DNA from 2 places in the Actinoplanes sp. CA-051413 genome. Region 2 is predicted to be linked to the other one. Evidence: riboswitches for the same ligand, from Rfam matches in the RefSeq annotation. Region 2 holds a riboswitch; the other holds the start of a gene.
The links. Region 2 has a riboswitch for cyclic di-AMP ahead of ACQP2Y_RS10180 (C40 family peptidase). Riboswitches for the same ligand answer to the same signal wherever they lie in the genome.
Positions count from the first base shown of each region.

Region 1: another riboswitch for cyclic di-AMP. It lies ahead of ACQP2Y_RS27465 (transglycosylase family protein); the one in region 2 lies ahead of ACQP2Y_RS10180 (C40 family peptidase).

Region 1 covers NZ_CP192100.1:5,811,971-5,817,017, reverse strand. Annotated here, with positions in the region: gene ACQP2Y_RS27470 (GNAT family N-acetyltransferase) at 132-989, shown strand; cyclic di-AMP (ydaO/yuaA leader) riboswitch at 1,163-1,307, shown strand; gene ACQP2Y_RS27465 (transglycosylase family protein) at 1,312-1,938, shown strand; gene ACQP2Y_RS27460 (SAM-dependent methyltransferase) at 1,994-2,788, opposite strand; gene secD (protein translocase subunit SecD) at 2,892-5,047, opposite strand, start outside.
Region 2 covers NZ_CP192100.1:2,128,457-2,133,503, reverse strand. Annotated here, with positions in the region: gene ACQP2Y_RS10195 (FtsB family cell division protein) at 1-410, opposite strand, end outside; gene rsmH (16S rRNA (cytosine(1402)-N(4))-methyltransferase RsmH) at 419-1,477, opposite strand; gene mraZ (division/cell wall cluster transcriptional repressor MraZ) at 1,729-2,160, opposite strand; gene ACQP2Y_RS10180 (C40 family peptidase) at 2,621-3,433, opposite strand; cyclic di-AMP (ydaO/yuaA leader) riboswitch at 3,440-3,560, opposite strand; gene ACQP2Y_RS10175 (MurT ligase domain-containing protein) at 4,084-5,047, shown strand, end outside.

The DNA of each region.
Region 1 (5,047 bases), 3.7 Mb from region 2:
GGACGCCCCCCGGACGGCCCGGCCGGGGCCTACGCTGAGCACACCCGTCACCGCCGAAGGTGAGCACACATGGATCTCGCGACCCTCGTCGCCGGCCCGGCCGCCGACGTGTCCGCTCCGGAGCCGCCGTCGTGAGCAGGGTGATCGTGGCGGCGATGGAGGCGGCCACGGTGGCCGCGCGGGCCGCGCGGGTGCTGGTCCGCCCGGTGAGCAGCCTGGCCGAGCTGACCACGCTGGACCGGATGCTGGCCGGCATCTGGCAGGACGACGCGAGCGGCCCGCTGCTGAGCACCGAGCTGCTGCGCGCGCTGGCGAAGTCGGGCAACTACGTGGCCGGTGCCTTCGACGGCGGCACCCTGGTCGGGGCCGCGGTGGCGTTCTTCGCCGCTCCGGGCGAGCGCGAGCTGCACAGCCACATCGCCGGGGTGTCCGCCACCGCGGCCGGACGCAACGTCGGCTTCGCGCTCAAGCAGCACCAGCGGGTCTGGGCCCTGCAGCGCGGCATCAGCACGATCAGCTGGACGTTCGACCCGCTGGTGGCCCGCAACGCCTACTTCAACCTGGCCAAGCTGGGCGCGGTGCCGACGGAGTACCTGGCGAACTTCTACGGCCCGATGCACGACCGGATCAACGGCGACGACGACAGCGACCGGTTGATGGTGCGCTGGGACCTCGCCGCCCCGGCGGTCGTCTCCGCCAGCGCCGGCAAGCCGGTGCGCTGCGTGCGGACGCCGACGGCCACCGTGGCGCTGCGCCGTTCGGGCACCGGTGGGCCGGTGCCGGGCTCGTTCCGGGGGCAGACCGTGGTGGTGGCTGTGCCGGAGGACATCGAGAGTCTGCGCCGCCGGGCTCCGGGTGCGGCCAAGGACTGGCGGGTCGCCGTACGGGAGACGCTGAGCACCCTGCTCGCCGACCGGTTGCGTTTCGCCGGCTTCGACCGTGACGGCTGGTACGTCCTCACCCGCGGCCCCGGGGAGTACGGCCGGTGATATTGACCGTCTTGCCCCGATTCTGGCCAAGATCAAAAGTGGGCAAAAGCTGAGAACAACGTCACGTTAGGCCCCCGGAGGTTGGCTCCGCGGCGGGGAACGTGGTTACCGTCGGCCGGTCCGCTGACGCGGGCCCCGCGGTCGGTAACGCCGAGTCCTGCCGCCGACCGGGCTGGGAACTCAACTCAGGCATGGAGCGGGGGACCCACAGGTTCTCCGGCGCGCTCACCGCGCGCCTCGGGGTGAAGCCGCGGCACCACAGCGGCCGGGCAACCTCAGCCCGAACCCGACAGCTGACCTCGCAGGCGTGGAGGTTCACTCGATGGCACAGATCCACAAGCAGTCCCTGCGCGCCCTCGGCCTGGTCGTGGCCGGTGCCGCGGGCACCGTCGCTCTGCTGGGCCCGGCCTCTCCGGCCGCGGCGCAGTCCAGTGTCAACTGGGACGCGATCGCGCAGTGCGAGTCCGGTGGCAACTGGAGCATCAACACCGGTAACGGCTACTACGGTGGCCTGCAGTTCAGCCGCAGCACGTGGAAGGCGTACGGCGGCGGCAAGTACGCGAGCACCGCCAACAAGGCGAGCCGCGCGGAGCAGATCCGCATCGCCGAGAAGGTGCTCGACGGCCAGGGCATCGGCGCGTGGCCGGTGTGTGGCAAGAAGGCCGGCTCGTCGAAGTCCTACCAGGCGAAGAACACCGGCGGTTCCTCGTCGAGCGGCAAGAAGGCCACGGCGTCGCGTACCACCACGCACAAGAAGTCGGCGGCGACCAAGCGCACGTCGGTCAAGGCCACCGGCCGGCACTACACGGTGAAGTCCGGTGACACGCTCGCCAAGATCGCGGCGGCCCAGCACGTCAAGGGCGGCTGGCGGGCGCTGTACCAGCTCAACCGGGCGCAGCTCGGCGGCAACCCCAACCTGATCTTCCCCGGTCAGCGCCTGTCGCTGTGATGAGCCGGCCCGGCTGCCTTGCCCCCGTGGGGCAGCCGGGCCCCCCCACCGGTGCTCAGGGCTTGCGGCCCACCGCGACGAACTCGGACACGACCTCGGTGATGCCGGGGTGCCGCGGGTCCGGCCGCCAGGCCGTGCAGGTCACGACGCCGGGGTCGAGCAGCTCCAGCCCGTCGAAGAAGCCGCGGATCTCCTCGATGGTGCGGGTCCTGATCGGCGCCGCGCCGCTCTCGTTCCACTGCCGCATCGACGCCTCGACGGCCTCGCCGTTGACCTCCGTGGTCGGATGCGAGATCAACAGGTAGCTGCCGGCGGGCACCGCGGCCATGAACTGCTCGACGACCGACCGGGCCTCGGCGTCGTCCATGACGAAGTTGAGGATGCCGGACAGCACCACGGCGGTGGGTCGCTCGAAGTGCAGTGTGGTGGCGGCGGCCCGGAGGATGGCCTGCGGATCGCGGACGTCGGCCGCGAGGTAGTCGGTGGCCCCCTCGGGGCTGCTCGTCAGCAGCGCGCAGGCGTGCGTCAGGACCAGCGGGTCGTTGTCGACGTAGACGACGCGGGCGTCCGGGGCGACCGCCTGGGCCACCTCGTGGGTGTTGTCGGCGGTGGGCAGCCCGGTGCCGACGTCCAGGAACTGGCGGATCCGGCCCTCGCCGGCCAGGAACCGCACGGCCCGGCCGAGGAACTGCCGGTTGGCCCGGGCCGACAGCACGAGCTCGGGCATCAGCCTGACGGCGTAGTCGGCCGCCTCCCGGTCCGCCGCGAAGTTGTCCTTGCCGCCGAGCAGGTAGTTCCAGACCCGCGCGGAGTGCGGCAGGTCTGCGTTGAGCTGCGCGGGATCCGTCATCGGGCTCGTCCTTCCGCTGCCGGCGGCATCGATCGGTGGCGGGAACCCTACTCCGAGAAGCAGCGGGGTGGGCGCACGGCGGCGCCCACCCCGCTGCCCCGGGTCAGCGGGACCGGAAGGTGATCGCCAGCGGCGTGGCCAGGAACACCGACGAGTACGTGCCCACCACGATCCCCACCAGCAGCGCCACGGCGAAGTCCACCAGCGACGCCCCGCCCAGGGTGGCCAGGGCGGCCAGGATGAACACCGCCCCGAGCCCGGTGTTGACCGTACGCGGGACCGTCTGCAGGCACGCCGTGTTGGCCAGCCGCGCGAACGGCACCCGCAGCCTGGGGCTGATCTTGCGCTGGCCGTGGACCAGTTCCCGGATCCGGTCGAAGACCACCACCGAGTCGTTGACCGAGTAGCCGACCACGGTCAGCACCGCGGCCAGGAACACGCCATCGACGGGTTTGCCGAGCCAGGCGAACACCCCGATGAGGATGACCACGTCGTGGACCATCGCCAGCACCGCCGCCGCACTCCAGCGCCACTGGAACCGCACCGACAGGTACGCGAGCTGCGCGCCGAGAGCGATCGCCACCGCGAGCAGCGCCTTGTCCCGCAGCTCGGCGCCGAGGCTGGGCCCGACCTTGTCGTCCCGTAACTGCTGTATGTCCCCGCCGCCGGCCGTGCCGAGCGAGGCGCGTACGCGTTGCTCGGTGGCGTCGTCGAAGGCGCCCGCCCGCACCGAGACGTTGCCCTGGCCGACCTGGGTGACCACGGCCCGGTCGACGCCCGCGGCTTCCACGGCTGCCCGGGCCGCGTCGGTCGACAGTGGCCGGCTGGTGGCGTACTCGACCATGCGGCCGCCGGTGAACTCGACGCCGAGGTTCAGCCCGCGGGTGGCGACGCCGCCGATGGAGAGCAGCACCGCCGCCGCCGAGACGGCCAGCCACAGTCGCCGGCGGCGCATCAGGTCCGGGCCGCGGGACTCGATCGCCCGGCGGACCCGGCCGGCGTGGGCGATGCCGCTCCACCGTGGGCGCACGACCAGCCACCGCCGGCGCAACAGGGCCTCGGCCGGCAGCCGGGTCAGCACCAGCGCGGTGAACATGGACGCCAGCACGCCGATGCCCAGGGTGACGCCGAAGCCGCGTACCGGGCCGGAGGCGAGCAGGAACAGCAGGGCGGCGGCCACCAGCGTGGTCACGTTGGAGTCGACGATCGCGGACCAGGCCCGGGCGAAGCCGCCGCGGATCGCGCTGCGCAGGGTGGGCCGGCCGGCGTACTCCTCTCTGGCCCGTTCGAAGACGAGCACGTTGGCGTCGACCGCCATCCCGATGGCGAGCACGAACCCGGCCAGGCCGGGCAGGGTCAGGGTGGCGCCGACCGCCAGCAGCGCGGCGTAGGAGATCAACCCGTACGCGACCAGCGCCACCGCCGCCAGCGCACCGACCAGGCGGTACACCGCCACGATGAACGCGATGGTCGCGAGCGCCCCGATGAGCGCCGCCTGCGCCGACGCCTCGATCGCCTGCCGGCCCAGCGTGGGCCCGACCACCTGCTGCTGGATGATGTCCACCGGCACGGGCAGCGCACCCGCCCTGATCAGCAGGGCGAGATCGCGCGCCTCGGCCGCGGTGAACGATCCGGTGATCCGCATGGCCTCCCCGGCGAAGCCGACCTCGCAGGTCGCCTCGGGGCTCACCTCGGGCGAGCTGATCACCTCGTCGTCGAGCAGGATGGCGACCCGGCGGGCCGGGTCGCCCACGGGGGAGCAGGCGGCGTCGGCGGTCAGCTTCCGCCAGTCCCGGGCGCCGTCCCCGGCGAAGTCGACGGCCACCTCCCAGCCACCCGGCGGCTGAACACCGGCCTGCGCGCCGTCGATCTGCCGGCCGGACAGCGCCGCCGGCCCCAGCCGCAGCGGGTTGCCGCGCTCATCGGGCCGGACCAGCTCGCCGGTCGCGGGAGCCGCGGTGGGCGAGGCGGCCGGTCCCAGGACCGGCCGGAAGGTCAGTTGCGCGGTACGGCCGATGACCTCGGCCGCCTCCCGCGGGTCGGTGACGCCGGGCAGTTCGACGATGATCCGCCGGTCGCCGGAGCGGACCAGGCCCGGCTCGGCCACGCCGAGTTCGTCGACCCGCCGGCGCAGCACCTCCATGGCCTGGTCGGTGGTGGCGGCGTCGGCCTTGCTCTGGTCGCCGTCACGGGTCTGGAGCACGATCTGGGTTCCGCCGCGCAGGTCCAGCCCGAGCCGCGCCGGCCGGGTGGCGACGA
Region 2 (5,047 bases):
TGCTGGGAGTCCAGCTTGGCCTGCTGCTTCTGGAGCGTGTCGATCCGGAACGAGTTCTCCGCCGTCTTGGTGTTGATCAGCAGGATGCCGAGCACGCCGGCCACGACGACCGCCACCACGAGCGCGATGAACGGCGCGCGCGGAGCGTTGATCGGCGCGGGCGGCGCCACCCGCAGGCGCGGGGTCGTGATCGGGTCACGCTGCTGCTCGGTGTTGAGCTTGAGGGCAGTGGCGCCCTGGACGGCGCTGTTCTGGACAGCGCTGTCCCGGTTGGTACCGGCCGTCGGGTTGCGGCGTGCCCCCCGGACGCCTCCGCCCGTGGTCGTACCGGTCGTCTTGCCGGCCGGCGTGCGCCGGCCCTTGCCAACCTGCTCCGTGGTCCGGCCCCCCGACCGCGGCGCAGTGGTCATGCGCTCGCTCAATGCCCCTCCCCCTCCTGGCGTTCCCCCGGGCGTAACCGCCCTTGTCCCCCGTGCGTTGTAGACAGTCGGGACCGTTCGCGCGCGGTCCCTGCCGTCTGGCCGTGCTGGTCGATCCGTTCCACCGCGCGCAGCTTCACCGAAGCCGCCCGCGGGTTCTCCGCCACCTCCGCCGCGCTGGGCAGCTCCGACCCGCGGGTCAGGAGCCGCACCGAAGGGCCCGTTCCGGGCAGTTCGACCGGCAGGTCGATCGGCCCGGTGCTGCGCGCCCTCGCGGCGAAGGCGCGCTTGACGATCCGGTCCTCCAACGATTGATACGACATCACCACAAGGCGCCCCTTCGGGGCCAAGCTGTCCAATGCCGCGGGAACCGCCGCCTCGACCGCGGCGAGTTCCGCATTTACCTCAATACGTAGCGCCTGAAACGTTCTTTTCGCGGGATTTCCACCCGTTCGCCGCGCGGCGGCCGGGATCGCGTCCCGGACCAGGTCCGCGAGGCGGGACGACGAGACGATCCGGCCCTTCGCCCGCTCCTTGACGATCGCCGAGACGACCCGGGTGGCGAACTTCTCCTCGCCGTACACCCGCAGGATGCGGACGAGCTCGCCGGGCTCGTAGCCGTTGACGACCTCCTCCGCGGTGATCCCGCGCGACTGGTCCATCCGCATGTCCAGCGGCGCGTCCCGGGCGTAGGCGAACCCACGGTCCGGCTCGTCCAGCTGGAGCGACGAGACACCGAGGTCGAACAGGCCACTGTGGAAGTGCCGGTATCCGAGGTCGGCCAGCACCGCCGGCAGCTCGTCGTAGACCGCGTGCACGAAGTGGGTCCGGTCCGCGAACCGCGCCAGCCGCTGCCGGGAGTGCGCGAGCGCCTCGGTGTCCCGGTCGAGTCCGATCAGGACCACGTCCGGGTGCCGTTCCAGCACTGCCTCTGCGTGCCCGCCCAGGCCCAGAGTGAAGTCGACGTGCACCGCGCCCGGCAGCGCGAGCGCGGGGGCGAGCAACTCGAGGCAGCGCTCGAGCAGCACCGGCACGTGTGTGCCGCGAAGCTCGCCCATCCTGACCCCCATTGCCTGCTCTTTCCGCGCTCACCCGGTCCGACCCGCACCGATCCCCGGTGCCGGCACAGCCCGGTCGTCTGTCCGTACCGCCAGATCCCCATCCGCTCGTGCCCGTTGCCATCGGGCGCGCCCGACCGGACACACGCCTGGCACCGGGGAAGAGGCGCCAGGAGCGGGAGCGGCTGGAGATCTCGCAGTACGGCGGCAGCGACGTCCGGGCCGTTTCACTGGCCCACAGGTGCCACGCCTCACAATCCGCCGGGCAGCACCCCCTCCTCGATGTCGGCGAAGTCGTCCTCGCTCGCCGAGAGGTACTGCTCCCAGGACTGCTTGTCCCAGATCTCCACCCGCGTGCTCGCCCCGATCACCACGAGCTCGCGGTTCAGCGCCGCATACTCCCGAAGATGCGCCGGGATGGTGACCCGGCCCTGCTTGTCGGGGATCTCGTCGTGCGCACTGGCGAAGAACACCCGGCTGTAGGCCCGGGCGGCCTTGTGGGTGACCGGCTGTTCGCGCAGCTGGTCGGCGATCCGCTGGAACTCCGGCATCGGGAAGACGTACAGGCAACGCTCCTGCCCCTTGGTGATCACGACACCTCCCGCCAACTCGTCGCGGAACTTCGCCGGAAGGATCAGTCGGCCCTTGTCGTCCAGGCGCGGGGTGTGCGTGCCGAGGAACATCGGCCCAACCCCCCTGCCCCGGGCGCCGCCGCAGAGCCAGCTCTGTGCGGATCACCTGTCGTCTGGGCCGGCAAATCCCCTCGGATTCAGCTCCTCCTCAGGCCCTGCCACTGCGCTCCACTCTACTCCACTTCCCTCCACTCGCAACCAGAATGACGGCTTCCGCGAACCCGATTCGCGGATGTATCCGCACGTCAGAGCCGGTGGGGTGGAAGTGGAGGGCCGGGCGGGCCGCACCATGGTCCACTTTCCGACATGCCGCCCACCCGGGCACGAAAGTCCCCCGAATTCGGGCGTTGGGGAAGGCGCGGCTGCCCTTGGGCACCTCATCGGGGAGGAAAGTGGAGGAGAAAGTGGAGCGGACATGACAGTGGGGCGCGACCCCGTACCGGGTCGCGCCCCACTGAACTGTCGTACTGCTCTTACTGGTGCTGCCGTTGACCGTACCGCTGAGCGGAACTCAGACGAGGCGGCGCACGACGTAGTTCTTGCCGTAGACCTTCTGCTTCTTGACCTTGTCACCCGTGTGCGGGGCGGCCCACATGTACCCGCCGCCGGCGTAGATGCCGACGTGGGTGCCGTAGGAGCCGGAACGGAAGACCAGGAGGTCGCCGGCCTTCTTGCTGCCCTTGCCGACGGCCTTGCCGTACCGCTGCTGCGAGTTGGCCTTGTGCGGCAGCTTCTTACCGGCGGCCTTCTTGTAGACGTACATGGTGTAGCCGGAGCAGTCGAACCGGTTCGGACCGGAAGCACCGAACTTGTACGGCGCGCCCTTGTGCTTGGCCGCCTCGGCCAGCACCTTGGCCGCCTTGTTCTGGGTGACGCGCACGGTGATCTTGGTCTGGCCGCTGCGCACCGCGGTGTAGCCCTTGCCGCCAGAGAAGACGGTGCGGTAGTACAGCGACGAGCCGGGCTTGGTCAGGATCGAGACGCCACCCTTGGCGTCGGTCGACCGGGTGACCCAGGTCTTCCACGCCTTGCCGCCACGGATCTGCAGCCTGACCTTGGCGCCCTTGACGCCCTTGCCGGTCTTCGGGTTGATGAGCTTCGCGGTCACCCGGACCGTCTGACCCTTCTTCACTGCCCTCCTGTTGTAGGAGTTCGTGAGCTTGGGCTTGACGGCTGCCGCCGCGGCCGCCGTGACGGGCGCCGGAGCGGCGGAGGCCGCCGGGGTGCCGATCAGCTGGCTGGCCGCGAGGCTGAGACCCAGGGACAGAGCGATGGGACCGGTGCCAACGGTACGACGACGCCGGTGCGAGGTGCTTTCGTGCACGGTAGAGATATCCCTCCGGCACGCCTGCGAGGTTAGCTGTCGGGTTCGGGCGGGAAGGTTGCCCGGCCACCGATGGTGGCTTCACCCCAAGATCCCCGCGGTACGCCGCAAGTGGCGCGTGCCCCGTGGACCGAATCTGGGTCCCCCGTCCCTGCCCCCGTATGCCTGTGTTGTTGTTCGCGTGCGTGTGGTCGCGCCACCCGGACCGGGGCAGGGCTCGGCGTGGTCCGATGCGGTGCGAGCGGCGAGCGGGCGCTCACCGGCTCACCCTTGCTACCCGATTTCCCGGCGGACTGCAGGGCTCCGCTCGACTACTCTCCGTATTTGGCACGTGGATCGCTGTCCGGTTTGTAACCAGGCCGTGACAAATGCCGGTGCACCTGGTGATGGGATGATCACTTTGGGTCGAAGGTTACGGGTGAAACACAACACATAAAAAGCCCCATCGGGGTCGATCATGGGCCGGACCGAGGTCGGGAGAATGTGACCGTAAACGCCCCCACCGGCGCAAACTCGGCGACAGGCGGCGTAGTGGAGATCATCCGTTCGGCCGAGGGGGCGGCCCGGCGGCGGATACCCCTGGACAGACCCCGGGGCCACTCGACGTAGTGTCCGTTTCCGGTACCCTCGTCGCCGTGACGGACGGGAAGATGCCCCTACGGGCCAAGGTCGCGACCTCCGTGTCGCGAACCGCTGCGGCGCTCTCACGGGCGGCCGGCCGCGGCGACGGCTCGGTGATCGGCGGGTGGATCGGTCTCAAGATCGATCCTGACCTGCTGAAGAACCTCGCCGCCGGCCGCGCGATCGCGCTGGTCTCGGGCACCAACGGCAAGACGACCACGACCCGGTTCACCGCGGCCGCCCTCGGCGTGCTGGGCCCGGTCGCCACCAACTCCTTCGGCGCCAACATGCCCACCGGGCACACCTCGGCCCTGGCCAAGGCCGGTGCCACCCCGTTCGCGGTGCTCGAGGTCGACGAGCACTACCTGGCCCGGGTCATCGACGAGACCACCCCGCGGGTGGTGGCACTGCTCAACCTTTCCCGCGACCAGCTCGACCGGGCCAAGGAAGTCGCCATGATGGCCCAGATGTGGCGGACCGCCCTGGCCGCCCACCCCGACGTGCACGTGGTCGCCAACGCCGACGACCCGATGGTGGTCTGGGCGGCGGTCAACACCGAGCACGTCGTCTGGTTCAGCGCCGGCCAGCGCTGGCACGACGACTCGTTCGTCTGCCCGGAGTGCGGCTCCCCGATCGAACGCGCCAACGGCGACTGGCGCTGCACCGGGTGCCCGCTGCGCCGCCCGCAGGCCCAGTGGACCGTCGAGGACGACGGCGTCATCGACCCCCGCGGCGACTGGCACCTGGTCAAGCTCCAGCTGCCCGGGCACGTCAACCTGGGCAACGCCGCCACCGCGCTGGCCGTGGCCGCCGAGTTCGGCGTCCGCCCGATAGAGGCCGTCCCCCGGCTGGCCGGCGTCTCGTCGGTGGCAGGCCGCTACGCCCAGGTGGAACGCGACGGCCGCAACATCCGGCTGCTGCTGGCCAAGAACCCGGCCAGCTGGCTCGAGGCGTTCGACATGGCCGAGGTGGCCCCCACCCTGCTGTCGATCA